2 regions of the Streptomyces sp. 1331.2 genome follow, and region 2 is predicted to be linked to the other one. Evidence: riboswitches for the same ligand, from Rfam matches in the RefSeq annotation. Region 2 holds a riboswitch; the other holds the start of a gene.
The links. A riboswitch is a leader RNA that binds a small molecule or an ion and turns the genes downstream of it on or off. The one in region 2 is predicted to bind S-adenosylmethionine.
Positions count from the first base shown of each region.

Region 1: another riboswitch for S-adenosylmethionine. It lies ahead of thrC (threonine synthase); the one in region 2 lies ahead of CRP52_RS23735 (aminotransferase class V-fold PLP-dependent enzyme).

Region 1 is NZ_OBMJ01000001.1:3,252,464-3,267,921, reverse strand. Features, by position in the region: gene CRP52_RS13780 (GGDEF domain-containing protein) at 1-829, shown strand, start outside; gene CRP52_RS13775 (hypothetical protein) at 1,027-2,037, shown strand; gene nagA (N-acetylglucosamine-6-phosphate deacetylase) at 2,109-3,290, opposite strand; gene CRP52_RS13765 (ROK family protein) at 3,287-4,234, opposite strand; gene CRP52_RS13760 (extracellular solute-binding protein) at 4,536-5,816, shown strand; gene CRP52_RS13755 (cupin domain-containing protein) at 5,845-6,207, opposite strand; gene CRP52_RS13750 (DUF3263 domain-containing protein) at 6,275-6,538, shown strand; gene otsB (trehalose-phosphatase) at 6,595-7,419, shown strand; gene CRP52_RS13740 (alpha,alpha-trehalose-phosphate synthase (UDP-forming)) at 7,406-8,890, opposite strand; gene CRP52_RS13735 (glucosyl-3-phosphoglycerate synthase) at 8,929-9,933, opposite strand; SAM riboswitch class I at 10,082-10,217, shown strand; gene thrC (threonine synthase) at 10,235-11,515, shown strand; gene CRP52_RS13725 (MoaD/ThiS family protein) at 11,575-11,853, shown strand; gene CRP52_RS13720 (cold-shock protein) at 12,394-12,597, shown strand; gene groL (chaperonin GroEL) at 12,970-14,592, shown strand; gene CRP52_RS13710 (hypothetical protein) at 14,691-15,047, shown strand; gene CRP52_RS13705 (HD domain-containing protein) at 15,044-15,458, opposite strand, start outside.
Region 2 is NZ_OBMJ01000001.1:5,509,464-5,524,921, reverse strand. Features, by position in the region: gene CRP52_RS23760 (C40 family peptidase) at 328-1,365, opposite strand; gene CRP52_RS23755 (NYN domain-containing protein) at 1,565-2,947, opposite strand; gene CRP52_RS23750 (hypothetical protein) at 3,162-3,425, opposite strand; gene CRP52_RS23745 (rhomboid family intramembrane serine protease) at 3,627-4,409, shown strand; gene CRP52_RS23740 (Lrp/AsnC ligand binding domain-containing protein) at 4,452-4,733, shown strand; gene CRP52_RS23735 (aminotransferase class V-fold PLP-dependent enzyme) at 4,756-6,114, opposite strand; SAM riboswitch class IV at 6,167-6,285, opposite strand; gene trpD (anthranilate phosphoribosyltransferase) at 6,431-7,507, opposite strand; gene CRP52_RS23725 (hypothetical protein) at 7,626-8,051, opposite strand; gene ctaE (aa3-type cytochrome oxidase subunit III) at 8,447-9,067, shown strand; gene qcrC (cytochrome bc1 complex diheme cytochrome c subunit) at 9,255-10,064, shown strand; gene qcrA (cytochrome bc1 complex Rieske iron-sulfur subunit) at 10,073-11,125, shown strand; gene qcrB (cytochrome bc1 complex cytochrome b subunit) at 11,122-12,780, shown strand; gene CRP52_RS23700 (GntR family transcriptional regulator) at 12,899-13,270, shown strand; gene CRP52_RS23695 (IS4 family transposase) at 13,316-14,539, shown strand; gene CRP52_RS23690 (L,D-transpeptidase) at 14,748-15,458, opposite strand, start outside.

The sequences.
Region 1 (15,458 bases), 2.3 Mb from region 2:
CATCGAGGACCGCAAGCGGCACGAGTTCCAGCTCGCCCACCGGGCCAGCCACGACGCCCTCACCGGCCTGCCCAACGGCGCCGAGCTGAAGGCCAGGCTGGCCCGTCGGCTCTGCGCCCAGCCGCAGCCGGTCGGCGCGGCCGCCGTGCCGGCCGAGGCGGCCTACCCGCCGCCGTACGGCTACCCGGGCGACTCCTACAGCGCCCACACCGCCCACGACGCGCTGGAGGGCGCGGACCCGTACGCCGGGCCGGTGCACGGCTACGGGCTGCCCGAGGGCGGACTGCCGCCCGGCCTCGGCCCGGGCTACGGGGAGCACGTGCACGCGGTGGTCCCGGCCGACCACGGGCCCGGCGGCGAGGCCTGGTCCGCGCCGTTCCGCTCCGGCGGCGCGGCCGCGGCGGAGAAGGGGCTCGCGGTGCTCTTCTGCGACCTGGACGGCTTCAAGTCGATCAACGACCGCTTCGGCCACAACGCGGGTGACGCGGTGCTGGTCGAGGTCGCCCGGCGGCTGAGCCAGGCCGTCCGGGACGGCGACACGGTGGCCCGGCTCGGCGGCGACGAGTTCGTGGTGCTGGCCGACGGCATCGGCCGGGAGGAGGCGAAGGACCTCGCCCACCGGCTGCGCAACGCGATCATCCCGCCGATGCGGATCGACGGGCGGGCGATGCGGGTGGGGGTCAGCCTCGGGATCGGCTGGGCCGGCTGCGGGATGAGCATCGAGGAGGTGCTGCACACCGCGGACGAGCGGATGTACGACGAGAAGCGGGCCCGGGGAGGGGCGGTGCGCGGGGCGCGGGGCGAGCGTTCGCACCGGCGGGCGGGCTGAGGCCGGGCGGGCCGGGGCGATGCCGGGCTCGGCGCTGCGGGGCTCGGTGGCCTGAGGTCCGACGAGGTTACCCGTGAGTTGTCAAGGGTTCTTTTCCAGCCGTCACACGGGACAGGTAGGGTGCCCGGTACGACAGCGTCCATGATCTGCGCAGCCCACAGTCCGGCGGCGCGCAACGGATGGGGGAGCAGACCACCGTGACGACCGACGGCAGCAACGGAGTGCCCGAGGGCCAGGGGGGCGGTGCCCCGCAGGACGACGACCCGTTCGGCTACCTCTACCGCCCGGCCGACGGCTCCACCGGGCAGCCGGCCGAGCCGCAGCAGGGGGTCCCCCGCACGCCGTACAGCCGTCCCATGGAGGTCGGGCGGGCGCAGTACGGCCAGCACTACCCGCAGGCGGGGCCGCCGCGGGCGCAGCAGCCGTACGGTCAGCCGGCGGCGCCGCAGGGTTACCCGGGCGGCCAGCCGCAGGGCCCGTACGGTCAGCCGGTCGGCGTGCCGCAGCAGGCCGAGTACGGTGCCGCGCCCACCCAGCAGGCCCGCTACGCCGAGCACTCCCGGCCGCAGCCGGGGGAGGAGCCGAGCAGCAGCGGCCGGAGCAAGGGCGCGGTGATCGGTGCGGTCGCCGTGGTCGCGGCCATCGCGATCGGCGCCGGGATCGCGCTCTCCAAGGGCGATCCGGACGGTGGCAAGGAGGCCAAGGGCGGTACCGCGACCACCGCCGCGCCGGGGCCCGCCACCCCGGGGCCGACCGGCACCGCCGCGGGTGCCTCCCCGTCGGCCAGCGCCACCCCGGTGTCCGGCCCGTCGACCGTGGACGCGGGCCAGCTGCAGGGGCAGAACGCGCCCTCCGGCAACAGCGTCAAGGGCGCCAAGTCGGCGGACGGCAGCTACCTGACCCTCCAGCCGGGCGGCTCGGTGACCTGGACCGGCGAGATCGCCACGGCCGGGACGTACAAGATGTACGTGCACTACAACTACGCGGGGAGCGCGGCGATCGCGGGCGCGGTGGCGGTGAACGGCAAGGACTGGCCGAGCGGTGTGTCCTACAAGATCTACGGGCCCGCCCCCAAGGACCAGACCGCCGCCTGGTACACCACCTGGATACTGCCGCAGTTCCAGGCCGGGTCGAACTCGGTGACCCTCACAGTGCCCTCCGGGGCGGTCCTGATCGACCAGATCTCCTTCGAGCCGTACGGCGGCTGAGCCGCCCGGAGCCGAACCGCGGCCGCCCGTCCCCGTGGGGGAGGGCGGCCGTCGGCGTCTCCGGTGCTCGGTCAGGCGGGTTTGACGGTGGAGAAGGCGTCGCCGCCGAGCACCCAGCGGCCGTGGCGCATGACGGCGACCAGGTCGTAGCCGGTGGAGTCGAGCACGACGAGGTCGGCGAGTTTGCCGGTCTCCAGGGAGCCGACGGTGTCGGCGAGGCCGAGCAGGCGCGCGGGGGTGGCGGAGAGCGACTCGACGGCCTGGCTCAGGCTCAGCCCGTTGACGGTCACCGAGCGCTTGAACGCCACGTCCAGGGTGAGGGTGGAACCGGCGATCGCGCCGCCCTCGACCAGCCGGGCCACGCCGTCCTTGACCTGGACTTGGAGGGGGCCGAGGGGGTAGAGGCCGTCGCCCATGCCGGCGGCGCCCATGGCGTCGGTGATGAGGGCGACGCGGGTGGGGCCGGCGGTGTTGTAGGCGAGGTCGAGGACGGAGGGGTGGAGGTGGATGCCGTCGTTGATGAGTTCGACGGTGACGCGTTCGTCTTCGAGGAGGGCGACGATGGGGCCGGGGGCGCGGTGGGCGATGCCGGGCATGGCGTTGAAGAGGTGGGTGGCGACGGTGGCGCCGGCGTCGATGGCCTGGAGGGTGGTGGTGTAGTCGGAGTCGGTGTGGCCGACGGCGGCGATGATGCCGAGGTCGGTGAGCATGCGGACGGAGTCGAGGCCGCCGGGGAGTTCGGGGGCGAGGGTGACCATTTTGGCGTGGCCGCGGGCGGCGTCGAGGAGTTTGCGGACGAGGGCGGGGTCGGGGTCGCGCAGCAGGTCGGGGCGGTGGGCGCCGCAGCGGTTGTGGGAGATGAAGGGGCCCTCGAAGTGGATGCCGGCGAGGGTGCCGTCCTCGACGAGTTCGGAGAGGACGGCGGCTTGGCGGGCGATGTCGTCGATCTCGCCGGTGACGGTGGAGGCGATGGTGGTGGTGGTGCCGTGGTGGAGGTGGGTGCGGGCGGCGTGGAGGGCTTCTTCGGCGAGGCCGGAGGCGTAGGAGGCGCCGCCGCCGCCGTGGACGTGGAGGTCGACGAAGCCGGGGACGACGGTGTGTCCGGTGAGGTCGAGGTCGCCGGGTTCGGTGTCGCCGCCGAGGGCCGCGATGCGGGTGCCCTCGATCGCGAGCCGGTCGCCCTCGACGACGCCGCCGGGCAGGACCAGGCGGGCGCCGGCCAGGACGGTACGGTCACGGTCCGCGGTGGTCACGCGGTCACCTCCAAGGTGAGCAGGTCCCAGGCGAGCAGGCCCGCGCCCAGGGATGCGGCGGTGTCTTTGAGCATGGCGGGTACGACCTTCGGGGGCATCTGGAAGGTCAGGCGCTCGGTGACCGCCGTGCGCAGCGGGGTGAAGAGCGTGTCGCCGGCCTCGGCCAGCCCGCCGCCGACGATCACCGTGGACGGGTCGAGCAGGCTCTGGGCGAGGATGATGCCGTCCGCCAGGGCGTCGACCGCCCGCTGCCAGACGGCGATCGCGCGGTCGTCCCCGGCGTCCACCGCGGCGGCGCAGGATGCCGCGTCGGCGTCGGGGTCACCGCCGGCCTCGGCCCAGGCGCGGGAGACGGCGGAGGCGGAGGCCAGCGTCTCCAGGCAGCCGCGGGCGCCGCAGCCGCACGGCGGGCCGCCCGGGCGGACCACGACGTGGCCGATCTCGCCGCCGTAGCCGTGCGCGCCGGCCTCGATCCGGCCGTCGATGCCGATGGCGCCGGCGATGCCGGTGCCGAGCGCGACGAACAGGAAGCGGTCGACACCGCGGCCGGCGCCGAGCCGGCCCTCGGCCAGGCCGCCCGAGCGCACGTCGTGGCCGAGGGCGACCGGGATCGCGGTGCCGTCGGGCCCGGCCAGGCGTTCGCCGAGGAGCTTGCGCAGGGGGAGGTCCCGCCAGCCGAGGTTGGCGGAGAAGACCGCGATGCCGTTCTTCTCGTCGATCGTCCCCGGGACGGCGACGCCGGCCGCGAGCGGGGCGACGCCGAAGCGGCTGCGGCCCTCGTCCGCCAGGTCGGTGGCGAAGTCGAGGATGGCGGCGACGACGGCGTCCGTGCCGTGCTCCCGCCCGGTCGGTCGGCGGGCCTCGAACAGCACGGAGCCGTCCTGGGCGAGCAGCGCGGCCTTCATGCCGGTGCCGCCTACATCGAGTGCGATGACGTGCTTCACGGAGGACAGTTTCCCTTGGGTGGTGGAAGAGGTCTAGTCCAGTTGTCGGATTGGTCTGGTCCACGTGGGGTGAGCTGTGTCGCAGCCGTGCGGACGGGGGGCTTCGGGGTGGATGGGTCCCCGGGCGGATGCGGATGCCGGTGTTGCGCATCGTGCAACGACCTCGGGCACTTCGATAACTACTGGGGCGGGGTGGGCCAGTGGTGTGGACCAGTGGTCGGCGTTTTTGACAGTGTGGCGCCTCTCCCCTGCCGGTATCCCTCGTTCCGGCGGTAGTTCTTCCCCTAAGGCGGTACCCGCGTTGAACAGGCGCGTCCACGTTCCCACCCGTGTGCTCGGCAGTGTGCTGGCCGGAGCACTGGCACTCACCGCGGTCGGCGCGTGCAGCGGGCAGGGCGACGGGACCGTCACCCTGAGACTGGTCGCCGCGGACTACGGCGAGAGCCCGGAGACCAACTCCCGGCACTACTGGGACGGCATCGCCAAGGCCTTCGAGGCCGCCAACCCGGGGATCAAGGTCAGCGTCGAGGTGGACAGCTGGACCGAGATCGGCAAGAAGGTCGAGGACATGATCGCGGCCGGGAAGTCGCCCGACCTGCTGCAGACCGGCGGCTTCGCCGACCAGGTCGCCGCGGACCGGCTCTACCCCGCGTCGGACGTCCTCTCGGTGGACACCCAGGCCGAATTCCTGGACACCTTCGCACACGCCGGGCAGGTGCTCGGGAAGCAGTACGGCATCCCGTTCGTCTCCTCGTCGCGGGTGCTCTTCTACAACAAGGCGATGTTCCGGCAGGCGGGGATCGCCCAGCCGCCGGCCACCTGGAGCGAGCTGCGGCAGGACGCCGAGAAGATCAAGGCCAAGGTGCCGGGAGTGACCCCGTACGGGCTCCCGCTGGGGCCGGAGGAGGCGCCGGCGGAATCCATGCTGTGGACGCTGAGCGGCGGCGGGAGCATCTCCGACGACGTGGGCAACTACACCATCGACAGCGCCCAGAACCAGGCCACGTTCGGCTGGCTCAAGGCCAACCTGGTGAGCACCGGGCTGACGTACCCGGACCCCGGAAAGATGAACCGCACGCCGGTGTTCCAGGACTTCGCGGCCGGGAAGGTCGCGATGCTGAACGGGCACCCGACACTGCTGCGGATGGCTGCCGCGGGGAACGTCGACTTCGGGACGGCGCCGATCCCGAAGAAGGACGGGGTCGGGCGGACCGGGAGCCTCGGGGTCGCGGACTGGATGATGGCGTTCAAGGCGAACGGGCACAAGAACGAGATCAAGAGGTTCCTGGCGTTCGTCTACGGCAAGGACAACCAGCTGAAGTTCGACGAGCAGTACAACCTGCTGCCCGTCACCCAGGACGCGTTCGACCAGATGTCGACGGACCCGAAGCACGCGGACCTCAAGCAGTTCGCGGTCGGGCTGACCAACGCGAGCTTCTACCCGTTCGGGGACCCGGCGTGGGGGCAGGTCAGCAGCCGGATCAAGGCGGGGATCGGGCAGGCGGTGACGGGGGATCCCAAGCAGGTGCTCGGGGGGTTGCAGGACGGTGCGGTGAAGGACGCGGCGCAGGTCCGTAAGTAGGGCTGCGCCGCGCGGGTTCTTCGCGGGCTCAGGGGAGGGTGATCGCGTAGGCCTTGCGGAGGGTTTCGTGGACCGTCCAGGTGGTGCGGTCGCCCTCGCGCAGGACTGCGCAGTCGCCGGGGCCGACCTCCAGGGTCGGGCCGTCCTCGATCTCGATGGTGGCCCGGCCGCTGAGGACCACGAACATCTCGTCGGCCTCCACGTCGGTGACCACGCCCGGGGTGATCTGCCAGATGCCGCGCAGGTGGCGGCCGTCTGGGCTCTCGGAGAGGACCTTGCCGGTGACCTCGGGGGTGCCGGAGCGGATCTGGGACGGGTCGAGCGGGTCGGGTTCGAGCTCGGCGTCGGGGATGTGCAGGGCGAAGCTGGGCTCGGGCGTGCGCGCGGTCATGGGGGTGACGTTAGCGGGGGCGCGGCGGGGGTGGGACGAGCAGTGTGTGTCGGGGTTGCGCGGGAGAATGACACTCCGTAGTGGCGGGCGGAGGGTGTCTTCGGTGGGCGAGCTGAGTGAGCGGGACCGGGCGGTGCTGGCGTTGGAGGGGCGGCAGTGGCGTACGGCGGGGGCCAAGGAGCGGGCGATCCGGGAGGAGCTGGGGCTCTCCTCGACGCGGTACTACCAGCTGCTGAACGCCTTGTTGGACCGGGAGGAGGCGTTGGCACACGCGCCGGTGCTGGTGAACCGGTTGCGGCGGGTGCGGGAGGCTCGGCGGGAGGCTCGCTGAGCCGGGCGTTCCCGGGTGGGGCCGGGGGTATGGGGTCGGGTATGGGATTCGAAGAGATGTGGGTGCCGACGACCGTTGCCGGGCGGGAGGGGGTGCGGGCGATTCTGGGGGCGCCCCGGGGGGCGGTGATCGCCTTGGACTTCGACGGGACGTTGGCGCCGATCGTGGCGGATCCGGCTCGGGCCAGGGCGCATCCGGGGGTGGTGGGGGCGTTGCGGGTGCTGGCGCCGGTGGTGGGGGCTGTGGTCGTGGTGACCGGGCGGCCTGCGGCGGTGGCGGTGGAGTACGGGGGGCTGGCGGGGGTGCCGGGGGTCGTGGTGCTGGGGCACTACGGGGCCGAGCGGTGGGAGGACGGGGAGGTGACGGCGCCGGAGGTGCACCCGGGGGTGGCGGGGGTGCGGGAGGCGCTGCCGGAGGTGTTGGCGCGGGTGGGGGCGCCGGAGGGGGTGTGGGTGGAGGACAAGGGGCGCTCGGTGGCGGTGCACACGCGGCGGACGGCGGCGCCGGAGGAGGCCCTGGAGCTGTTGCGGGCGCCGGTGGCGGAGTTGGCGGCCGGGTACGAGCTGGTGGTGGAGCCCGGGCGGTTGGTGCTGGAGTTGCGGCCGCCGGGGGTGGACAAGGGGGCGGCGCTGACCGGGTTCCTGCGGGAGCGGGGGGCGCGGTCGGTGCTCTATGCGGGGGACGACCTGGGGGACGTGGCGGCGTTCGCGGCGGTGGAGGAGCTGCGGGGCGAGGGCGTGGCGGGGTTGTTGGTGTGCAGCGGGGCGGTGGGGGACGCGCCGGTGAAGGAGTTGGCCGACCGCGCGGACCTGGTGGTCGCGGGGCCGGCCGGGGTGGTGGAGCTGTTGGGGGCGCTGGGGGAGGCACTCACTCCACGTTGAGCTGGGCCAGCGCGTTGAGCTGGTCGAGGAACCACTGCTGCGGGGGGAGGGCGGTGGCCGCCGCGGCGAGGCGCTTGGTGCGGTCGGTGCGCTCGGCCTCGGGCATGGTGAGGGCGGTGTGGAGGGCGTCGGCGGTGGCGATGACGTCGTACGGGTTGACCGTCAGGGCGTCGCCGGCGAGCTCGGCGTGGGCGCCGGCCTCCCGGGAGAGGACCAGGGCGCAGCCGCGGTCGGAGACCACGGGGACTTCCTTGGCCACCAGGTTCATGCCGTCCCGGATGGGGTTGACCAGGGCCACGTCGGCGAGGCGGTAGGCGGCGAGGGAGCGCGGGAAGTCGTCGTTGACGTGCAGGATCAGCGGCTGCCAGGTGGGGGTGGCGAACTCGGCGTTGATGTCGGCGGCGAGGTGTTCGACCGCGGCCGTGTAGTCGCGGTACTCGGCCAGGTCGGTGCGGGACGGGTAGGCGAAGGCGATGTGGACCACCCGGTCGTGCCACTCGGGGCGGGTGCGGAGCAGGTGCCGGTAGGCCTGGAGGCCGCGGACGATGTTCTTGCTCAGCTCGGTGCGGTCGACCCGGACGATGGTGCGGCGGTCGCCGACGGCTGCCCGGAGGGCGGCGAGGCGTTCGTCCACGTCGGGGCGGTGGGAGCGCTCGCGCAGGAAGTCGGCGTCGGCGCCGAGGGCGTGCACGCCGAGGTGGGTGGTGCGGCCTTCGTGGGTGACGGTGAGTGCGTCGTGGTCGACGGCGGCGCCGAGGAGGTCCGCGCAGCAGGCGGCGAAGGCGCGCGCCCAGCGCTCGGTGAGGAAGCCGGCCCGGTCGGCGCCGAGGATGCCGGTGAGCACGGATGCGGCGACGTCGTCGGGCAGCAGCCGGTAGTACTCGGGCGGGGCCCAGGGGGTGTGGGAGAAGTGGCCGATCCGCAGGTCGGGGCGGGCTTCGCGGAGCAGGGCAGGGGCGAGGGAGAGGTGGTAGTCCTGGACCAGGACGGCGGCGTTCGGGGCGGCTTCGGCGGCCAGGGCGTTCGCGAAGGCGGCGTTGTAGGCCTGGTAGGCGGCCCATTCGGTGCGGAAGCCGGCGTCGAAGGACGGTGCGGTGGGGGTCGCGTAGAGCAGGTGGTGGACGAACCAGAGGGTGGAGTTGGCGACGCCGTTGTAGGCGCGGGCGAAGGTCTCGGGGTCGATGTCCAGCATCCGGACGGCCTGTCCGCCGACGTCGTGGCCGGCCAGGTCGAGGCGGCCGTCGGGGGCCTCTCGGGCGGCTCTGCGGTCCGCGTCGTTCAGGCCCGCGCAGACCCAGACGGCGTTCGGGTCGTCGATCGCGGAGAGGCCGGAGACCAGGCCTCCGCCGCCGCGCCGGAGGGTCAGCGTGCCCTCGGCGGCGGTGCTGAACGACACCGGTCCCCGGTTGGAGGCCACCAGGATGGGGGCGGTGCCGGTCGCACTCGAACGTTCGGTCGTGAGATCGCCCATGATGGGGATGTTGCCGGGGGGTCGGGACGGCAAACCCTTCAGTGCCGGGTCGCGTACTCGGGGAGGGTGTGCATCGGGGGGCGTTCCAGGGCCGTCACCGGGTGGGTGTGGGCGGTGAAGGCGCGGGTGTCCGGGTCGCGGGCGAACTGGGTGAGGTAGGGGTGGACCAGGTCGGCGGAGGCTTTCAGGCGGTGGGTGCGGGCCAGGCGTTCGAGGGCGGTGCGGTAGATGGTGGCGGCCATCCGGCCGAGGGCCTGACCGTCCTGGTGGCGGTGGTGCCGGACCCCGACGTCCACCTGGGCCAGGGCGTCCAGCCCGGCCAGTTCCAACGCATCGACCAGCAGGCCGAGTTCGACGCCGTAGCCGGTGGGGAAGGGCAGTCGTTCGAGCAGTGAGCGGCGGGCCGCGTACTCGCCGCCGAGGGGCTGGACGAAACCGGCGAGTTCCGGCCAGTGGAGGTTGAGCAGGGGACGGGCGACGAGTTCGGTGACGCGGCCGCCGCCGGCCGGGACGACGGCGCCGCTCTCGGTCTCCAGCGGGCGGTCGTACATGGCCTTGACCAGCTGGATGGACTCGTCGGTCAGCAGCGGGCCGACGATGCCGGAGACGAAGGCCGGGTCGAACTCGCGCAGGTCGGCGTCGACGAAGCAGACGATGTCGCCGTGGGTGACCAGCAGCGAGCGCCAGAGCACCTCGCCCTTGCCGGGGGCGGCGGGCAGCCGGGGCAGGATGGCGTCCCGGTGTTCCACCCGGGCGCCGGCCTCGGCGGCGACGGCGGCGGTGGCGTCGGTGGAGCCGGAGTCGACCACGACGAGCTCGTCGACCAACGGGAGGCGTTCCATCAGCTCCCGGCGGACGGTGCGGACGATGTCGCCGACGGTGGCCTCCTCGTCCAGGGCGGGGAGCACCACGCTGACGGTGCGGCCGGTGCGTTCCTTGGCCGCGAGGAGGGCGTCGACCGGCCGGTCGGCCGCGCTCCAGGAGCGGCGGCGCAGCCAGGACGCCGCCTGCGGGAGGAGCTCGGGAGTCGGTTCGGCGGGCACGGAAGTCTCCTCGGCGGGGTCGGGTGGGACGGGCCATCTCGCGTGGCGGACGGTCCCGTTCAGGGTTGACGCCTTCGGATACAGTCTTCGTACAGCGGTCGGACCTTCGCACGCCGGGGTCGCCGTTGAGCAGCAACACAATTTCACAAGCTCATCCAGAGGGACTGAGGGAACGGCCCGTTGACGTCCCGGCAACCTTCTCGCTCGGCTGTCGTCGACAGGCCCCGGCGGGACAGGTGCCAATTCCGGCCTGTGGCGCGACCGCGCCGCGGGGAAGATGAGGAGAGAGGCCTCCGCCATCATGGCTATCGACCTTGCCGCACCTGTTTCCGTCGACCTGGGCCCGGCCACCGCGCTGTCCTGTCGGGAGTGCGGAACGCGTTTCCCCCTCGGCCCCAGCTTCGCGTGCCTGGAGTGCTTCGGCCCGCTGGAGATCGCCTACGAGTTCGGCGGCGAGGACGCCGAGGAGCTGCGCAAGCGGATCGAGGCCGGTCCGGCGTCCGTCTGGCGTTACGCCCCGCTGCTGCCGGTGCCGGCCGACGTGGCGTCCAAGCCCAACCTGAACCCGGGGTGGACCCCGCTGGTGAAGGCGGACAACCTGGGCCGGGAGCTCGGCTTCACCGCCCAGCTGCACATCAAGGACGACTCCGGGAACCCGACGCACTCCTTCAAGGACCGGGTGGTGGCCTGCGCGATCGAGGCGGCCCGGGCGTTCGGGTACACCACGCTGTCCTGCTCCTCGACCGGCAACCTGGCCGGTGCGGTGGGTGCGGCGGCCGCTCGCGCCGGGTTCCGCTCCTGCGTGTTCATCCCGCACGACCTGGAGCAGGGCAAGGTCGTCATGGCCGGGGTGTACGGCGGCGAGCTGGTCGGCATCGAGGGCAACTACGACGACGTGAACCGCTTCTGCTCGGAGCTGATCGGCGACGCGGCCGGTGAGGGCTGGGGCTTCGTCAACGTCAACCTGCGCCCCTACTACGGCGAGGGCTCCAAGACGCTGGCGTACGAGATCTGCGAGCAGCTCGGCTGGCGGCTGCCGGAGCAGATCGTGATCCCGATCGCCTCGGGCTCGCAGCTGACGAAGATCGACAAGGGGCTGCAGGAGCTGATCAAGCTCGGCCTGGTCGAGGACCGGCCGTACCGGATCTTCGGCGCCCAGGCCGAGGGGTGCTCGCCGGTGTCGGCCGCCTTCAAGGCCGGGCGGGACGTGATCAGGCCGGTCAAGCCGAACACCATCGCCAAGTCGCTGGCGATCGGCAACCCGGCCGACGGGCCGTACGTGCTGGACATCGCGCGGCGGACCGGTGGTGCGGTGGAGGATGTGACGGACGCCGAGGTCGTGGCGGCGATCCGGCTGCTGGCGCGGACCGAGGGCATCTTCGCCGAGACCGCGGGCGGGGTGACCGTCGGCGTGCTGAAGAAGCTGGTCGAGACCGGGCAGCTGGACCCGGCCAAGGAGACCGTCGCGATCAACACCGGCGACGGCCTGAAGACCCTGGACGCCGTCTCCGACGCGGGCATGACCGCCGTCATCCGCCCGACGCTGGAGTCCTTCCGCGCCGCCGGCCTCGCGTCCGCCTGACCACCTCCACCCCGCAAGGCCCCGCCCCCCCCGCAAGGCCCCACCCCGCAAGGAGAGCCATGAGCGCCACCGTCCGCATCCCCACCATCCTGCGCACCTACACCGACGGCGCCGCCGAGGTCACCGCCGAGGGCGCCACCCTGGCCGAGGTCATCGCCGACCTGGAGAAGAACCACGCGGGCATCTCCGCCCGCATCCTGGACGACACCGGCAAGCTGCGCCGCTTCGTGAACGTCTACGTGAACGACGACGACGTGCGCTTCGCCGAGGGCCTGGCGACCGAGATCAAGGACGGCGCCGGCGTCTCGATCATCCCGGCGGTGGCCGGCGGCTGCTGACCCGCCGCGGCCCCGTTTCCGGCCGCCCGCCCGTACGGAATTCCGCTCTCCGTACGGGCGGGCGGCCGCGTGAATTTCGGCGGGAATATTTCCCGGTCGAGTCGGAGTAGAGTGTGGCTCGGCTGGGAACAGGGCCTCCCTTTCGGCCTTCCGCGGTGTTCCACCGGAGGGCGTCCGGCCGGTGAGACCGGCGCGGGAAACATGTCAGGCCGATGTCAGAATTCGCGCGGGCATTTGAGTAATTCGTCCGCTATGTCCGGCGTGAAATGCGGAGATTTTCCCGGTTCACCCTGTCCTGTCCCTTGACAGTGCAGCGGAATTCCCGGCGGCTGACCCTGTTGCAGAGGGCTTCGGTCCGGATACATTCAGCGGCGGTCGACGCAATCAGCCGCCCACCGGAAGCCGTTCGGCATCCCGTGCGGGGGATTGCGGCGTGCACGGCTGCGCTCAGGGGGGTTCCCCGGGCCGGCCTACACAACCAACCCGGGCCCGTGACCTGCGGGCGCGTGAAGGGCCAGCACAGCACTAGGGGAGTTCGGAATGGCTCAGGGCACCGTCAAGTGGTTCAACGCGGAGAAGGGCTACGGCTTCATCGCGGTCGACGGTGGTGCGGACGTCTTCGTCCACTACAGCGCGATCCAGATGGACGGCTACCGCACCCTCGAGGAGGGCCAGCGGGTCGAGTTCGAGATCTCCCAGGGACAGAAGGGCCCGCAGGCGGACATGGTCCGCGCCGCGGGCTGACGCCTTCCGACCCCAGGAGCTCGGCGCGGCCCTACGGCTGGTGACCTCTCGCTTCTCGGCGGGCCCGTACGACACGCGTCGTGCGGGCCCGTCGGCGTTCCCCGGCGGGGGCCGTGTGGCGGGGTGGTCGGCGGGCCGCCTGGTGGGCCGGGTGCGGGCTCCGCGGCGGCTCGCGGATCGGTGATTGGGCTTGCACTCGACCACCGTGAGTGCTAATCATTGGCGTTAGCACTCACAGCGTGAGAGTGACAGCGGACCGGGTCGGTGAGGCCCCCGGGAGCGGTAGGGGAAAAGACCCCCGCACACCAGGGCCGTCCGTCGCGGGCACCCCTTGGTCCGAGCAGTCGACCGTGTCCCGGAGGACCACTTCTGATGGCCAAGATCATCGCCTTTGATGAGGAAGCTCGCCGCGGCCTTGAGCGTGGCATGAACCAGCTCGCCGACGCAGTGAAGGTCACGCTCGGCCCCAAGGGCCGCAACGTCGTGCTGGAGAAGAAGTGGGGCGCCCCCACGATCACCAACGACGGTGTCTCCATCGCCAAGGAGATCGAGCTCGAAGACCCCTACGAGAAGATCGGCGCGGAGCTCGTCAAGGAGGTCGCCAAGAAGACCGACGACGTCGCGGGTGACGGCACCACCACCGCCACCGTGCTGGCCCAGGCCCTGGTTCGCGAGGGTCTGCGCAACGTCGCCGCCGGCGCCAACCCGATGGCCCTGAAGCGCGGCATCGAGAAGGCCGTCGCCGCCGTCTCCGACCAGCTGCTGGCCCAGGCCAAGGACGTGGAGACCAAGGAGCAGATCGCCTCCACCGCCTCCATCTCGGCCGCCGACACCCAGATCGGCGAGCTGATCGCCGAGGCCATGGACAAGGTCGGCAAGGAAGGCGTCATCACCGTCGAGGAGAGCAACACCTTCGGTCTGGAGCTGGAGCTCACCGAGGGCATGCGCTTCGACAAGGGCTACATCTCGGCCTACTTCGCCACCGACCTGGAGCGGATGGAGGCGACCTTCGAGGACCCGTACATCCTCATCGCCAACTCCAAGATCGGCTCGGTCAAGGACCTGCTCCCGCTGCTGGAGAAGGTCATGCAGAGCGGCAAGCCGCTCGTCATCATCGCCGAGGACGTCGAGGGCGAGGCCCTGTCGACCCTGGTCGTGAACAAGATCCGCGGCACCTTCAAGTCCGTCGCCGTCAAGGCCCCGGGCTTCGGCGACCGCCGCAAGGCCATGCTCGGCGACATCGCCATCCTCACCGGTGGCACCGTGATCTCCGAGGAGGTCGGCCTCAAGCTGGAGAACGCCGGCATCGACCTGCTGGGCACCGCCCGCAAGGTGGTCATCACCAAGGACGAGACCACCATCGTCGACGGTGGCGGCGACAGCGAGCAGGTCGCGGGCCGCGTGAACCAGATCCGCGCCGAGATCGAGAACAGCGACTCGGACTACGACCGCGAGAAGCTCCAGGAGCGCCTCGCCAAGCTGGCCGGCGGCGTGGCCGTCATCAAGGCCGGCGCGGCCACCGAGGTGGAGCTCAAGGAGCGCAAGCACCGCATCGAGGACGCCGTCCGCAACGCCAAGGCCGCCGTCGAGGAGGGCATCGTCGCCGGTGGTGGCGTCGCGCTGCTGCAGGCCGGTGTCGCCTTCGACAAGCTGGAGCTGGAGGGCGACGAGGCCACCGGTGCCAACATCGTCAAGGTCGCGCTGGAGGCCCCGATCAAGCAGATCGCGACCAACGCCGGCCTGGAGGGTGGCGTCGTGGTGGAGAAGGTGCGCAACCTCCCCGCCGGTCACGGCCTGAACGCCGCCACCAACGAGTACGTCGACCTGGTCGCCGAGGGCATCATCGACCCGGCCAAGGTCACCCGCTCCGCGCTGCAGAACGCCGCCTCCATCGCGGCGCTGTTCCTCACCACCGAGGCCGTCATCGCCGACAAGCCGGAGAAGGCCGCCGCGGCCGCCGGCGGCGGCATGCCGGGCGGTGACATGGACTTCTGATCCTGATCGGTCTACCGGTCGGATCGGCTGATCCTCGTCCGTGTGGGCGGTTCCCTTCGGGGGGCCGCCCACGCGGCGTTGTGCCGGACAATGGGGGGATGGCTTCCGACGACATCGAGACCGCCCTGCACAACGCGCGCGCCCTGATCCTGGCCGACCTCACCGCACGGGACGTGGCCGACGCCGCCGTCGTCTCGCTGGTGGAGCAGGCCGTCACCCACCGCCGGTGGTGGCTGGAGCAGTGGCCGGACGGCACCGAGTACGTGCTCGGACTGGTCGCGCAGGACGTCCAGGACGCGCTGCTGGAGGCGTACGGGCGCTGGCCGCTGTGTACCGTCTGCGCGGCCGACGGGGATCCGCACGCGCTGGGCGTGGAGCCGGAGCTGGGGCCGGAGCCGCACTGGGTGTGCGGCAAGCAGGGCGCGGTGGTGGCGCCGGTCGGCGAGCTGCGCTAGAGACTTTCGAGTTCGGTCGTCAGGTTGGTGCGGGCGGCGGCGGTGAAGCGCTCGCGGGCGGCGGGGGTGCGGTAGAGCGCCGGGAGCGCCAGGAGCCGGCGCAGCACGGCGGCCCGGCCCGCGCGGAAGTCCGGCTCCGGGACGAAGCCGTACTCCTCCCGGACGGCGGCCGCGTACGCCGCGTACGCCCCGGGGGTGCCGCCGAGGACGGCGAGGTCCGCGTCGCAGAGCACCTCGCCGTCGCGGTCGCCCGGCGCCGGGTCGTGGGCGACGGTGAGCAGCACCAGCCGCTCGACCTCGGCGGTGCGGGCGGCGGGCAGGCCGGCGGCGGTCAGGGCGCGGACGGCCAGGGCGGCGCTGCGTTCTTCGTTCTCGCTGCGGTCGGGGCGGTAGACGGCGTCGTGGAACCAG
Region 2 (15,458 bases):
TGTCGGGCAGTCGCTTCGACCTGCCCCGCTGCCTCGCGAACTCGGCGGTAACCACCGCCGCCACCCGGGCTGGGTGATCGACAGTGCGGTGGTTCGGGGCACGACCCTAGTAACTGAACCGTGATCGGTTCAAATCCTTGTCAGAAAAAAGACGGAAGATTACCCAAGTTCTCTTGTGAAAATGACCGATGGTGATCGCTGCCGTACGCAAGGCTGATCAGGTCTCACCAGTCGGTCGCAAAACGACGGAAAGCCGCGCGCCACCCCCGACCGGAGGTGGCGCGGATCACAGGGCCGAAACCCGGGCCCCTTCGGCGTGTCGGGCCGTCAGACCCGGCGGATCGTGTTGATCGGCATCGCGTCGGCCTTCATCACCTTCACCACGTCACCGGTGTGCGGCGCGTGGACCACCATGCCGTTGCCGATGTACATCCCGACGTGGTGCATGTCGCCGCCGTAGACGACCAGGTCGCCCGGCTGCGCCGCGGCCAGCCCGGGCACGGCGGTGCCGTAGTGGCCCTGCTCCTGCGAGGTGCGCGGCAGCGAGACGCCGGCCTGCCCGTACGCCCAGACCATCAGGCCCGAGCAGTCGAAGGTGGTGGACCCGGTGGCGCCCCACACGTACGCGGAGCCCTGCTTGCTCATCGCCTTGGACACCGCGACGGCCGCGTAACCGCTGGCCGGCGGCAGGCTGCTGAGGTCGACCCGGTCGCTGCCGCGCGAGGCGCGGTCGTCCTGCGCCTGCTGCGCCTTCAGCGCCGCGCGCTCGGCGGAGCTGAGCGAGTTCAGCAGGTCCTGGGCGGCCTTCAGCTTGGTGTTGACGTCCGACTTGGCCTGGTTCAGGTCCTTGGTGGTGGAGTCCAGCGAGGCCAGCACCGCGGCCGCCTCGGCCTTCTCCTGGTCCAGCCGGCGCTGCTGCTCCAACAGCCCCTTGAGCGCCTCGGCCTGGGTGGTGCTGGCCTGCTGGACGGTGGAGGCCTTCTCCAGGTAGCCGGACGGGTCGGAGGAGAGCATCAGCTGGACGGACGGGTCGATGCCGCCGGTGCGGTACTGCTCGCCCGCCACCTCGGCCAGGCCGCCCTGCAGCTGGGTCATCTGCTCCTGGCTGCGGGCCACCTGGTCCTGCAGCTGGTCGGCCTGCTTGCGCAGCTGGTCGGCCCGCTCCTTGGCGCCGTTGTACTTCTCCGCCGCCTGCTCCTGCTCCTGCTGGAGCTGGTCGATCTGCGCCTTGACGTCCGTCGTGTTCGGCTGCGGCGCGGCGTGCGCGGCCACCTGGGCGGAGAGCGCGACCGCGGTCGCAGCCGCAGCAGTGAGCACGGAGACTCGCGCGCGGCTCGGCTGCTTGGGACGGCGGTGGGAGGCCAAGGGCCCGGCTCCTTCTTCCATCGGACTCACCCGATCGGACGAGATTCCGGAAAATAGGTTTGACGCCAGACCCTAGTGAAGATCTAACCGATTTGCCACTCCCCCAAAGGCGTGAAGTCCGTTTCCCACACTGACTTCACCGGAAGCGCACACCGTCGCGAAACCCGCACCGACCAGCCGTCATGCCGCCCGACCGAGGTCAGGGCCGGGCCAGCCGGTTCAGCAGCAGCACCGAGGCCACCGGGCGCGCGCCCGCCTTCCGCACGCCCTCCGCGACCTCCCGGTCGGTGGAGACCACCACCACCGGACGGCCCTGCGGCTCGGCCCGCACCAGACGGCGGATCAGCTCGTCCGCGGTCTCCCCGGTCCGGCTGAACCGCACCCGGACCCCGCGCGGAGGCGCCATGATCACCGGAACGTCCAGGTCCTGCCCGTCGAACACACAGGTGACCTCCGCCTGCGTGCGCTGGGCCAGCATCGCCAGCCCGCCCAGCAGCCGGATCCGCTGCTGCTCCAGCGGCAGCGTCGGATAGCCGGTCTTCGTCACGTTGTAGCCGTCCACCACCAGGTGCACCTGTGGGATCGCCAGCAGCTGGTCCAGCAGCGCCGGATCGTCCTCGGCCAGCCCGCGCCGCGCCACGTCGTGCGGCGAGGCCGCACCCGGCACCACCGCCTCCACCAGGTCCGCCGGGCGGATCTGGGAGACCGGCAGCGCCAGCTCCCGCTGCAGCCCCTGGGCCGACTGCAGCACGGTGTCCAGCAGCAGCCGCAGCCGCATGTCCTCGACGCTGCGCCCCTCCCGGGCCGACCGGCGCCCCTGCTCGGCGGCGGTCTCCAGCTCGGAGACCCGGTGCCGGAGCCGCCGTGCCTCGCCCTCCGCAGCACTGCGCTCGGCCGCGCCCTGGGCCTTCGCCGCCTCCAGCTCCGCGGTCACCCGGCGCGTCTCGGCCTGCGCCCGGCGGGTGTCGCTCTCCAGCGACCGCAGCTTCTTGCGCAGCGACTCTGCCTCCCGCCGGACGCCCTCGAACTCCGCGCGCTGCCGGTCCAGGTCCGCCCGCGCCGCGGCCCGCACCTCGGCCAGCTCCGCCTGCAGCTTCTCCACCAGCCGGGTCGCCTCGGCGGCCGCGTCCTCGGCACCGGCCCGCTCGGCCTCGTCACCGGCCTCGGCGACCAGCCGGCTCCAGCCCGCCGAGCGCACCAGGTAGGCGGCAGCGGCGACGTCCATCGGATCGGCGGCGCCCGGGACGCTGCCCGACTCCAGCGCACGGACCAGATCCGGCTGCCCCAGCCGCAGCCGCTCCGCTATCCGCACCCGGAAGGCCGGCTCCGCCTCCAGCGCCGCGGCCAGCGCGGTGGCCGCGTACTTGGCCCGCCGCGCAGGGGTGAACTTCACGTACTGACGCAGGCTCTGCGGCAGCTCACCCGGCGGCAGTCCGCCCAAGGCGTCCGAGGCCAGCCCGACCACGCGCCGGCGCACCCCCTCCGGCAGCGGCCGGTCGAGCTTCTCGACCGCACGCTCCGGCCCTGGCTCCGGCCCTGGCTCCACGGAGTCGGACGGGGCAGTGCTCTGCGCCGGGCCCACCCCGGCGTCCGGCGCCTGCGCCTGCGCAGCGGGCCGAAGTCCCTGCGCTTCGCCGGGCTCCTTCGCTGCGTCCACCACGTCCTCGGCTCCGATCCTGTTGTCCGGCGGGTACGGCCGCGACCCCCCTGTCGTCACGCTCCGTGCTTCTTGTCTGTTCTGTATTGTCCCGTGCGGCGGACGGGCGCGCCGCGCACCGCCCGCCGGACCGGCGGGATCAGCCCTGCTCGGCCGGGGTCTGCGCGTCCTCGGCGCCCGGACGGGCCACCAGCTCGACCTGGTCCACGGCGTTGCACCAGCGGCAGCGCACCGACTCGACGGTCTCGCTCAGCACCTCGGTCTCCTCGACCTTGGACTCGCCGGCCAGGTCGAAGTGCAGGAACTCGGTCACCCGCGCGGTGCGGGTCACGTCGAAACGGGTGAGGTTGCCGCACAGCGTGCAGCGCCAGCGCGTCTCGGCGGTCAGGGCGGGGACGGTCATCGGGGATCCTCTCGGGTTTTCCCTGCGTGGGCCAGGCGCTCCCCCCGGAGCCCCGGCATCGGCGGCGGGAGGCGGGATTGCCCGCCCCAAGCCTATTGCCTGGGGCAACCGTCACGACCATCGGTCAGCCGAATAAGGCAGCTAGTCCACCTGCCGTAAACCGCCGTGTCACCTGCGGCGCCCGGAGGGATGCTTGGCCGCATGGCGCTCACGGCCCCCGACCACACCGCCGCACGGGGCGGCGGGCCGCAGCCCCCGGCCCCGGCGGTCACCTACGCCCTGATCGCGGTCAACACCCTGGTCTTCCTGCTCGGCCCGGCCGCCGGACTCAACCCGCTGTACGGCACCGGCCAGGCCCGGGTCTGCGCGGAGCAGCGGTACGAACAGCGCTGGGGCGCCGTCCCGGCCGAACTCCTGGCCGGACGGCCGCTGACCGCCGAACAGCTGGCCGAGGCCCCCGACCCGGTCCCCGGCTGCCGGGCCGCCCCGACCCCGGGCAAGCACCCGGCGCTGTCCGTCCTCTCCGGCCTCTTCCTGCACGCCGGCTGGCTGCACCTGCTGGGCAACCTGCTCTTCCTCTACGTCTTCGGCCCGACCGTCGAGCAGCGGCTCGGCCGGGCCCGGTACGCCCTCTTCTACCTGGCCGCCGGCAGCCTGGCCACGTACGGTTTCGCGCTCGCCGAGGCGCACTCGCCGGACTCCACCCGGGTCCTCATCGGAGCCTCCGGCGCGATCTCCGCCGTCCTCGGCGCCTACCTGCGCTTCCACCCGCGCTCCCGGGTGACCACGCTGGTCCCGCTGCTGTTCTTCCTGCCGCTGCGCTTCCCGGCCTGGCTGGTGCTCGGACTCTGGTTCGCCCTCCAGTGGTGGTCGGTGCACTCGGCGGGCCCGGGGGTGGCCTACCTGGTGCACGTGATCGGCTTCTCGGCCGGCTTCCTCTACGCCTGCACCGTGGTCCGCCACCCCTCAAGACGCCCCGGCTGACGCCCGATACGCTGGCGGCACCCCACAAAGGAGCCCGAAACAGTGATCACCGCCATCGTCCTGATCAAGACCAGTGTCGACCGCATCCCGGAGATCGCCGAGGCCATCGCCGCGATCGAGGGCGTCAGCGAGGTGTACTCGGTGACCGGCGGGTACGACCTGGTGGCGATGGTCCGGGTGCGCCGCCACGACGACCTGGCCGACGTCATCCCGGGCCGGCTCAACAAGGTCCCGGGCGTGGCCCACACCGAGACCCAGATCGCCTTCCGCACCTACTCCCAGCACGACCTGGAGGCCGCCTTCGCCCTCGGCCTGGACGAGTAGCGCCCGGTCCGAGGCTCAGGCTCTAGCGCCGGGTGTCCGCCACGCAACGCCCGCCCTCGTTGCGGTAGTTCCAGGCCGCGCCGTCCGTGACCAGCTCCCGGACGGCGGTCAGGAAGCGGTCGATGTGCTCGTCCGGGGTGCCGGCGCCGAAGCTCACCCGGATCGCGTTCAGGCTGCGCTCGCCCGGCAGCGAGGGCTCCGGCGCGCCGCACTCCGAGACCGCCACGTCCTCGTCCCCGAGCAGGGTCCGCACCAGCGGATGGGCGCAGAAGAGCCCGTCGCGCACCCCGATGCCGTACTCGGCGGACAGCGCGGCCGAGAAGTGCGAGCTGTTCCAGCCCTGCACCACGAAGGACAGCACGCCCACCCGCGGCGAATCGGTACCGAACAGGTTCAGCACCCTGACCTGCGGGATCTCCGCCAGGCCCACCGTCAGCCGGGCGACCAGCTGCCGCTCCCGGGCCTCCAGCGCGTCGAAGCCGGCCTCGCTCAGGGCCCGGCAGGCCGAGGCGATCGCGTAGGCGCCGATGACGTTCGGCGAGCCGGCCTCGTGCCGGGCCGGGCCGGTGTGCCACTGCACGGCCACCGAGCCGTCGGTCTCCCGGGCCACCGTACGGGTCGCCCCGCCGCCGGCAAGGTACGGCTCGGCCGCGTCCAGCCAGTCCGCCCGGCCGGCCAGCACCCCGGCGCCGAACGGCGCGTAGATCTTGTGGCCGGAGAAGGCGATCCAGTCGACGTCCAGGTCGCGCACCGAGACCCGGTGGTGCGGGGCCAGCTGGGCGGCGTCCAGCACCACCCGGGCGCCGTGCCGGTGCGCGGTCGCGGTCAGCTCGGCGACCGGCCACAGCTCGCCGGTCACGTTGGAGGCGCCGGTGACGCAGAGCAGCTTGGGGCCCTCGGGCGCCGCGGCCAGCGCGGTGTCCAGGGCGGCGACCGCCTCGGCCCGCGAGCGCGGCGCGCGCAGGTAGCTGACGTCCAGTCCGGCGTGCGCCCAGGGCAGCAGCGAGGCGTGGTGCTCGGTCTCGAAGGCGAACACCCGGGTGCCGGCCGGGACGGCGCCGGCCAGCAGGTTGAGCGAGTCGGTGGTGGCCCGGGTGAAGACCACCTGGTCGCCCTCGCGCAGGTCGAGGAACTCGGCGACGGTGCGGCGGCTCTGCTCGAACAGGTCGGTGGACAGCTGCGAGAGGTACCCGGCCCCGCGGTGCACGCTGCCGTAGTACGGCGCGTAGGCGGCGACGTCGTCCCAGACCCGCTGCAGCGCCGGCGAGCTCGCCGCATAGTCGAGCGCCGCGTAGCCGACCTTCTCACCGCTGACGAGCGGGACCTGGACGTCCGCACCGAGGACGGGGAGCGGGGCGCAGATTTCAGTGGAGACCGACATGAGGATGCACTCCTTCGGGGGTAAGGGACCCCCGGGAGTGCTCATCGTCGGGCGTCCGCGCTTGCCGCACGGACGGTTTGCCGTGGCGACCCGGTCCTCACCCAGGGCACCCCGCCACGGACGGAGGGTTGCCGGACAGCAAGCTGGGGCTTGACGCTGTCACTCATGACCTGCCGGAAACTCTAGGTCGCGTCCAGCGGGTGGTCAAACGGGCATCCACCATCCGGACAGCGCCTCCGGCCCGCTCGCCTCCGGTACGCCCGGGCACGCCGAGGAGCCCGCACCGGCGTACCGGTACGGGCTCCCGACTGCCGCTTCAGTTCCGGCTGGTGGCTTCCGACCAGCGCCGCAGCTGGTCCTGCGCGGCACCGGAGTCGATGGCCTCCGCGGCCCGCGCCATGCCCGCCGCGAGCTGTTGCGTCAGCGGTGCGTCGCCGAGGTCGCGCGCGACCAGGGCCGCCGCGGTGTTCAGCAGGACGGCGTCCCGCACCGGCCCGCGCTCCCCCGCCAGCAGCCGGCGCGCGACCTCGGCGTTGTACGCCGGGTCCCCGCCGCGCAGCGTCTCGATGCCGACCAGCTCGATGCCGACGTCCCGCGGGTCGAAGGTGGTCTCGGTGACCGCCCCGTCACGCACCACCCAGACCCGCGAGGTGGTGGTGATGGTCAGCTCGTCCAGCCCGTCGTCACCGCGGAACACCAGCGCCGTCGAGCCGCGTCGGGCGAGCACCCCGGCGATCAGCCCGGCCAGCCGGGTGTCGAAGCAGCCGATGGCGTGGGCGGTGACCTTGGCCGGGTTGGTGAGCGGACCGAGGATGTTGAAGGCGGTCGGCACCCCGAGGTCGCGCCGGGCGGTGGCGGCGTGCCGCATGGAGGGGTGGAACTTCGCCGCGAAGCAGAAGGTGAGCCCGACCTCCTCGGCCACCTCGGCGACCCGCCGGGCGGAGAGGTCCAGTGCCACGCCCAGCTTCTCCAGCACGTCCGAGGACCCGCTGGAGGAGGAGGCGGCCCGGTTGCCGTGCTTGACCACCTTGACGCCGGCCGCCGCCGCGACGATCGCCGACATGGTGGAGATGTTGACGGTCTTCGCCCGGTCGCCGCCGGTGCCGACGATGTCCACCGCCGGGCCGGGGATGTCCAGCGGCTCGGCGTGCTCGTACATCGCGTCCACCAGACCGGTGACCTCGTCGACCGTCTCGCCCTTGGCCCGCAGCGCGATCATGAAGCCGGCCACCTGGACGGGCGAGGCCTCGCCGCTCATGATCCGGTCCATCGCCCAGGCGGTGGAGGCGCGGTCGAGGTCCTCCCCCTTCAACAGCGCCGCCAGGAGGTCCGGCCAGGTGCGGACCACCTGCACGGGGTCGCTACCGCCGTTCGCAGGGTTCACGTTCACCATGGCTGACTCCACTGTTGTCGGTTCCCCGCTCGGCGGGGGACGTCCGTACGGATGGAGCCAGCCTATCGAGCGACCGGGAACCGCCGGGTCCCCTTCTCTAGTAGTGAAACACCACTGCTCAGCGGGCCACCGGAGCCCGCTTCGCCAGCCGTGCCCGCAGCAGGGTGGCGACCGCGTCGGCCAGCGCCACCGGCTCCACCGGGTGGGAGATCGCAGCGTCGGCCCGGCTCCAGGCGGCGAGCCAGGAGTCCTGCGGCCGGCCGATCAGCACCAGCACCGGCGGGCAGCCGTAGATCTCGTCCTTGAGCTGGCGCCCGAGCCCCAGCCCGCCGGCCGGCACCGCCTCGCCGTCCAGCACGCAGAGGTCCACGCCGCCCTTCTCCAGCGCCTTGAGCACCGCGGGGGTGGTCGCGCACTCCAGGTAGGACAGCTCCGGAAGATCCTCGGCCGGCCGGCGGCCGAGCGCCGTCAGCACCTGCTCGCGGGTGTTGCGGTCGTCGCTGTAGACGAGGACGGTGAGCGTCTCATCGGTGGTGTACGCCATGGACCCTGCTCCCTCAAGTGTGATCCGGACCACGTTCGCCTGATCCGGATGCTACTCCCGATCACCGCCCGCCGAGCCCCCCTCGGACACGTTCCTTCTCAAGCCGCCGCGCCCCGGGCTCACCCGCCTGGAGGACGGCGCGTCACCCGACCCGGCCCGGTCCACCCGTACGGCCGACGCGGCCCGCTCCCCCCTACCTCCCGCGGCTACTCCGACCGGGCAACGACGCGCCGGGCAACGGGGTCGCGAGCACTCCGAGGAACCGTCAGAAAAGGGACACGCGGCTGCTCAGCCGCCGTACGGACACCCCGCCGCCCCCCAAGCGGGCATACCGCACGCACCGGACACTCCGAGGGACACCCCCCGGCGTGAAGACGGAATAAGGGACCGACATAATGTCCGTCGTGGCGACAGCAACAGCAGTAGAAACCGGGCACGCGCACGGATCGGTCAACCGGCCGAACATGGTCAGCGTCGGAACGATCGTCTGGCTCAGTTCCGAGTTGATGTTCTTCGCGGCCCTCTTCGCGATGTACTTCACGCTCCGCTCCGTCAAGGGAGCCGAGTTCTGGACCGAGAAGGCCCACGCGCTCAACGTGCCCTTCTCCTCGGTCAACACCACGATCCTGGTGCTCTCCTCGCTGACCTGCCAGCTCGGTGTGTTCGCTGCCGAGCGCGGTGACGTGAAGAAGCTTCGGGCGTGGTTCATCCTCACGTTCGCAATGGGCGCGATCTTCATCGGCGGCCAGGTGTACGAGTACACCGCGCTGGTCAAGGAGGACGGCCTGTCGCTGTCCTCCGACCCGTACGGCACGGTGTTCTACCTCACCACCGGCTTCCACGGCCTGCACGTGACGGGTGGTCTGATCGCCTTCCTGCTGGTCCTGGGACGGACGTACGCAGCCAAGCGCTTCACGCACGAGCAGGCCACCGCCGCGATCGTCGTGTCGTACTACTGGCACTTCGTCGACGTCGTGTGGATCGGCCTGTTCGCGACCATCTACCTGATCAAGTAACCAGCTGATCAGGTCGCTGGCCACCGGCTGCGGCCCCCGCCCTCACCGGCGACGGGCCGCTTCTGCCGGTGCCGACGCTCCCACCGACCGACCGCGCGCGCAGCCCTAGACAGGCAGCCTCGTGCCGGCCAGACCGGCCGCCGGGTGCACCCACCAGTCGACCAGATCCTGACACCGGGGTTATTCCGTGAAAAAGCTCTCCGCACGACGGCGCCACCCATTGGCGGCGCTGGTCGTCCTACTTCTCGCCCTGGCGGCAACCGGGGGGCTGTACGCCGCGTTCGCGCCCGCCGACAAGGCGCAGGCCGACGTCGCCGCGCAGTCGCTCGCGATCGATGAGGGCAAGAAGCTCTTCGCCGTGGGCTGCTCCTCCTGCCACGGCCTGAACGGCCAGGGCGGCAGCGACGGTCCCAGCCTGGTCGGCGTCGGCTCCGCCTCCGTCGACTTCCAGGTCGGCACCGGCCGCATGCCGGCCCAGCAGCCCGGCGCCCAGGTGCCGCGCAAGAAGAACATCTACACGCAGGCCGAGATCGACCAGCTCGCCGCCTTCGTCGCCTCCCTCGGTCCCGGCCCGGTGACCCCGAAGGAGGAGCAGTACACCTCGACCAACCCCGACGACATCTCCAAGGGTGGCGAGCTGTTCCGCACCAACTGCGCCCAGTGCCACAACTTCGCCGGCCAGGGTGGTGCCCTGACCAAGGGCAAGTACGCCCCGTCGCTGGAGGGCGTGGACGCCAAGCACATCTACGAGGCCATGCAGACCGGCCCGCAGAACATGCCGTCGTTCCCGGACACCACCATGCCCGAGGAGCAGAAGAAGCAGATCGTGGCCTTCGTCCGCCACACCACCTCCGATGAGCCCAACCCCGGTGGTCTCACGCTCGGCAGCCTCGGTCCGGTGACCGAGGGTCTGTTCGGCTGGATCTTCGGCCTCGGCACGCTCATCGCGGTCGCGATCTGGGTCGCCGCCCACACCACCAAGGCCAAGAAGTCATGAGCCACGACATGTCAGAAGAGAAGCTCCCGGAGTCCCACGGCTCCGCCGGCGAGGTGGCCCACCACGGCGACCCGTTCGCCGACCCGGGTCTGCCGGCCCACGAGCCCCGGCGCACCGACATCGACGAGCGGGCCGCCCAGCGGGCCGAGCGCCAGGTGTCGCTGATGTTCGTGATCTCGATGCTCGCCACCATCGGCTTCATCGCCTCGTACGTGGCCATCGACCCGGACAAGATCGTCTACATCTTCCCGCTGGGCCACGTCAGCGCGCTGAACTTCGCGCTCGGCCTGACCCTGGGCGTCGCCCTCTTCATGATCGGCGCGGGCGCGGTCCACTGGGCCCGCACCCTGATGTCGGACGTCGAGCTGCCGGCCGAGCGTCACCCGATCGAGGCTGACGACGAGGTCCGCGCGGACGTCATCGAGCAGTTCAAGACCGGTGCCGCCGAGTCCGGTTTCGGCCGCCGCAAGATGATCCGCAACACGCTCATCGGCTCGATGGCGCTGGTCCCGCTCTCCGGCGTGGTCCTGCTCCGCGACCTCGGCCCGCTCCCGGAGAAGAAGCTCCAGGAGACCGGCTGGAAGGAGGCGACGGCGACCAAGCCGCTGTCCCTCATCAACATGAGCACCATGCAGCCGATGAAGCCCGAGGACATCGTCGTCGGCTCGCTGACCTTCGCCATGCCGGAGGGCCTGTCCACGCACAGCGAGGACTTCCAGCAGCGGATCGCCAAGGACGCCCTGATGCTCGTCCGCATCGCGCCCGAGGACATCAAGGACGACAAGTCCAAGGAGCTGGGCTTCGAGGGCATCCTCGCCTACTCCAAGATCTGCACCCACGTCGGCTGCCCGATCAGCCTGTACGAGCAGCAGACCCACCACGCGCTCTGCCCCTGCCACCAGTCGACCTTCGACCTGGCGGACGGCGCGCGCGTCATCTTCGGCCCGGCCGGCCACCCGCTGCCGCAGCTGAAGATCACCACTGACGAGAAGGGCAACCTGGTCGCCACCGGCGACTTCAAGGAGCCTGTCGGCCCGAGCTTCTGGGAGCGTGCTCGATGAGTAGCGCGAGCAGCACCACGACCGGTGCCGCCAAGCCCTCCAGCACGCGCGCCAAGCCCGCCAACAAGTGGGAGGCCGCGGCTGACTGGACGGACGGCCGGCTGGGGATCTACTCCCTGGCCAAGGCCAACCTGCGGAAGATCTTCCCGGACCACTGGTCCTTCATGCTGGGCGAGATCTGCCTCTACTCGTTCGTCATCATCATCCTGACCGGCGTCTACCTGACGCTGTTCTTCAAGCCCTCCATGGGCGAGGTGATCTACAACGGGTCGTACGTCCCACTCAAGGGCATCGGCATGTCCGAGGCCTACGCGTCGACGCTCGACATCAGCTTCGAGGTCCGCGGCGGCCTGCTGATCCGTCAGATCCACCACTGGGCCGCGCTGGTCTTCGTCGCCGCGATGCTCGTGCACATGATGCGCGTGTTCTTCACCGGCGCGTTCCGCAAGCCGCGCGAGATCAACTGGGTCTTCGGCTTCCTGCTGCTGGTCCTGGGCATGTTCGACGGCTTCTTCGGCTACTCGCTGCCCGACGACCTGCTCTCCGGCACCGGTATCCGCTTCATGGAAGGCGCGATCCTCGCCGTCCCGCTGATCGGCACGTACATCCAGATGTTCCTGTACGGCGGCGAGTTCCCCGGGCACGACATCATCCCGCGGTTCTTCACCATCCACGTGCTGCTGATCCCCGGCATCATGCTCGGCCTGCTGGTCGCGCACCTGATCCTGGTCTTCTACCACAAGCACACCCAGTGGGCGGGCCCGGGCAAGACCGAGAAGAACGTCGTCGGCATGCCGCTGATGCCGGTCTACATGGCCAAGGCCGGTGGCTTCTTCTTCCTGGTCTTCGGCATCATCGCCGCCATCTCGGCGATCGCCTCGATCAACCCGATCTGGGCCTACGGCCCGTACCGCCCGGACCAGGTCTCCACGGACGCCCAGCCGGACTGGTACATGGGCTTCTCCGAGGGTCTGATCCGCGTCATGCCGGGCTGGGAGATCAGCCTGTGGGGCCACACCCTGAACCTGGGTGTCTTCATCCCGCTGATGATCTTCCCGCTGGTCCTGGTCGCCATCGCGGTCTACCCGTTCATCGAGGGCTGGATCACCGGCGACAAGCGCGAGCACCACATCCTGGACCGCCCGCGCAACGCCCCGGTCCGCACCGGCCTGGGCGCCGCCTGGATCAGCCTGTACCTGGTGCTGCTGATCGGTGGTGGCAACGACCTGTTCGCCACGCACTTCCACCTGTCGCTGAACTCGATCACCTACTTCGTGCGCGTCGGCTTCTTCGTGGTGCCGGTCATCACCTTCATCGTCACCAAGCGCTGGTGCCTCGGCCTCCAGCGCCGTGACAAGGAGAAGGTGCTGCACGGCCGCGAGACGGGCGTCATCAAGCGCCTGCCGCACGGCGAGTTCATCGAGGTGCACGCCCAGCTGCCGCAGAAGGACCTGTTCAAGCTCACCGCGCACGAGCAGAACCAGCCGGTCGAGCTGCCGGCCCAGACGGACGAGAACGGCGTGGCCCGCAAGGCCGGCGTCCTCACCCGCACCCGGGCCAAGCTGTCCCGCGGCTTCTACGGCGAGGGCGGCCAGATCCCCAAGCCGACCTCCGAGGAGCACCACGAGATCACCAGCGGCCACGGCCACCACTGATCCCGTACGCACCCCGCGTCACCCCGAGGGCCGCCGACCAGAGTTCGTCTGGTCGGCGGCCCTCGGGCCTTTTCGCATCCACCGGCCCCGCAGCCGCCCATGTCCCCAGGAGCCCCCCGTGCAGCTCTCCGTCGACCCCGACTCCGCCACTCCCCCGTACGAGCAGATCCGCGCCCGGATCGCCGATCAGGCCCGCTCCGGCGAGCTGCCGGCCGGGCTGCGACTGCCGACCGTACGGGCCCTGGCCGAGGAGCTGGGGCTGGCCGCCGGGACCGTCGCCCGGGCGTACCGGGAGCTGGAGGCCGACGGGGTGGTGGAGACCCACGGCCGGCGCGGCACGCTGATCGCCGCCGCCGGGGACACCGCGCACCGGCTGGCCGCCGCGGCCGCCACCGAGTACGCCGAGCGCGCGGACCGCCTCGGGCTCTCCCACGCGGACGCCCTGGCCGCGGTGGTCACCGCCCTGCGGCTGGCCTACCCCGAGGCCTAGGACCAATGCCAGTGACTTTGGTGTCCCTGTCTCGTTGGTTGTGGTGTGGCGAGGGTGGGACAGGTCAAGTCGCCTGCGGGTGAGCGGTTGTCGGACCGGATCGCGATCGGGGTGTTGACCCGGGCGTTTCCGCCGGGTCTGGTGGATGAGGTGATCGCGGAGACCGGGCGGGGCGAGAAACGCAGCCGGTTGTTGCCGGCGCGGGTGGTCGTGTACTTCGTGCTGGCGATGTGCCTGTTCTTCGGGCAGGGCTATGAAGAGGTCGCCCGGGTGCTGGGCGAGGGGCTCGGGGACGGGCGGCGGTCGTGGCGGGTGCCCACGACCGCCGCGATCGGCCGGGCCCGTCGGCGGCTGGGTCCAGAGCCGTTGCGGTTGCTGTTCGCGCGGGTGTGTCGGCCGATGGCGGTGCCCGGGACAGCGGGGGCCTGGTACCGGCGCTGGCGCCTGGTCGCGGTGGACGGCACCACGCTGGACCTGGCGGACACCGAGGCCAACGACGCCTTCTTCGGCCGCCATGTGTCGGGACGCGGAGCGAGCGCGTTCCCGCAGGCCAGGGTGGTGGGGCTGGCCGAGTGCGGCACCCACGCGGTGTTCGCCGCCGTCACCGGTCCGCTGTCGGCGAGCGAGCAGTCCCTGTCCCGGCAGCTGTTCGACCGGCTTCGCGAGGGGATGCTGCTGCTGGCCGACCGGGGCTTCTACGGCTTCGAGCTGTGGCAGCACGCACGGGCCACCGGCGCGGACCTGCTGTGGCGCGTGCGCAAGAGCGCGAACCTGCCCGTCGTGCGCGTGCTCAGCGACGGCTCGTACCTCAGCACGGTGCACGCCGAACCGGACAGAAGGAGTCGCCGCAACCCGGTGACCGTCCGGGTCGTCGAATACACCCTCGCCTCCACCGGTGATGGCACCGTCTACCGCCTGATCACCACTCTCCTCGACCCCGAGGAGGCACCGGCCGCCGAGTTGGCCGCGCTCTACGTCCAGCGCTGGGAGATCGAGACCACCCTGGACGAGATCAAGACCCACCAGCGCGGACCCAAACTCGTCCTGCGCTCGAAGTACCCGTGGGGCGTCGAGCAGGAGGTCTACGGCCTCCTGCTCGTCCACCACGCCATCCGACAACTCATGCACCAAGCCGCCCTGCATGAGGGCGTGGACCCCGACCGCTTGTCCTTCACCCGCAGTCTGCGGGTCGTGCGCCGCCAGGTCCCCGCCCAGGCGGCGCTTTCCCCCCGGCAGACTCACCAGGGCGCTGAACCGCACCCTGGCTGAGATCACCGAACGCCTCCTACCCCCGCGCCGTCAACGGACCTGCCCCCGCGTCATCAAACGCAAGATGTCCAACTGGCCCCTCAAACGCGCCCAACAGCACGACTGGCCACCACCAACCCCCGCAACCATCACGATCACCAGAGCGGACACAACCTAAGTCACTGGCATTGGCCCTAGGACCTGTCCGGCGGGCCCCCGCAGACCCTCCCTAGACCTCAGGGCGGATCATGCCCGAGGCCGGGGCCTGGGCGGGCGGCGCGGTGGTGCTGAGGGGTTGTCCGACGGCGCTGTGCTTGACCCAGTCGGTCCAGCCGACGTTCCAGTCGCCGAAGCCGTTGCCGAACGCCTCCATCTGGGGGCCGCGGCTGTTCACCACCGTGACCAGGTCCCCCACCCGGGTGTTGTCGTAGAACCACTTGGCGTTGTCGGTGCTCATGCCGGTACAGCCGTGGCTGACGTTCTCCACGCCCTGCGAGCTGACCGACCAGGGCGCCGCGTGGACGTACTCGCCGCTCCAGGTCACCCGGGTGGCCCACTCGACGTTCAGGTCGTAGGCCTCCGAGCTGCCGGTGGCTATGCCGATCGTCTCGCCGTTCATCCGGACCGAGCGCTCCTGGCCGAGCACCACCTTGGTGCCGTTGCGGGTGTCGAAGCCCGGCTTGCCGGTGGTGACCGGGATGGTCCGCACGACCTCGCCGTCACGCTTCAGGGTGAGTTCGTGGGCGGCCGCATCGATCACCGACTCCACCCGTGCGCCGATCCGCAGCTTGAGCGCGCTGCGGTCGCCCCCGTAGAGGCCGTCCGCGATCCGGCTGCCGGTGCCGTCGAAGGACAGCGAGACGGTCGTCCCGGCCGGCCAGTAGTCCTCCGGGCGGAAGTGCAGGTTCTTGTCGTCCACCCAGTACCAGGCGCCCGTGAC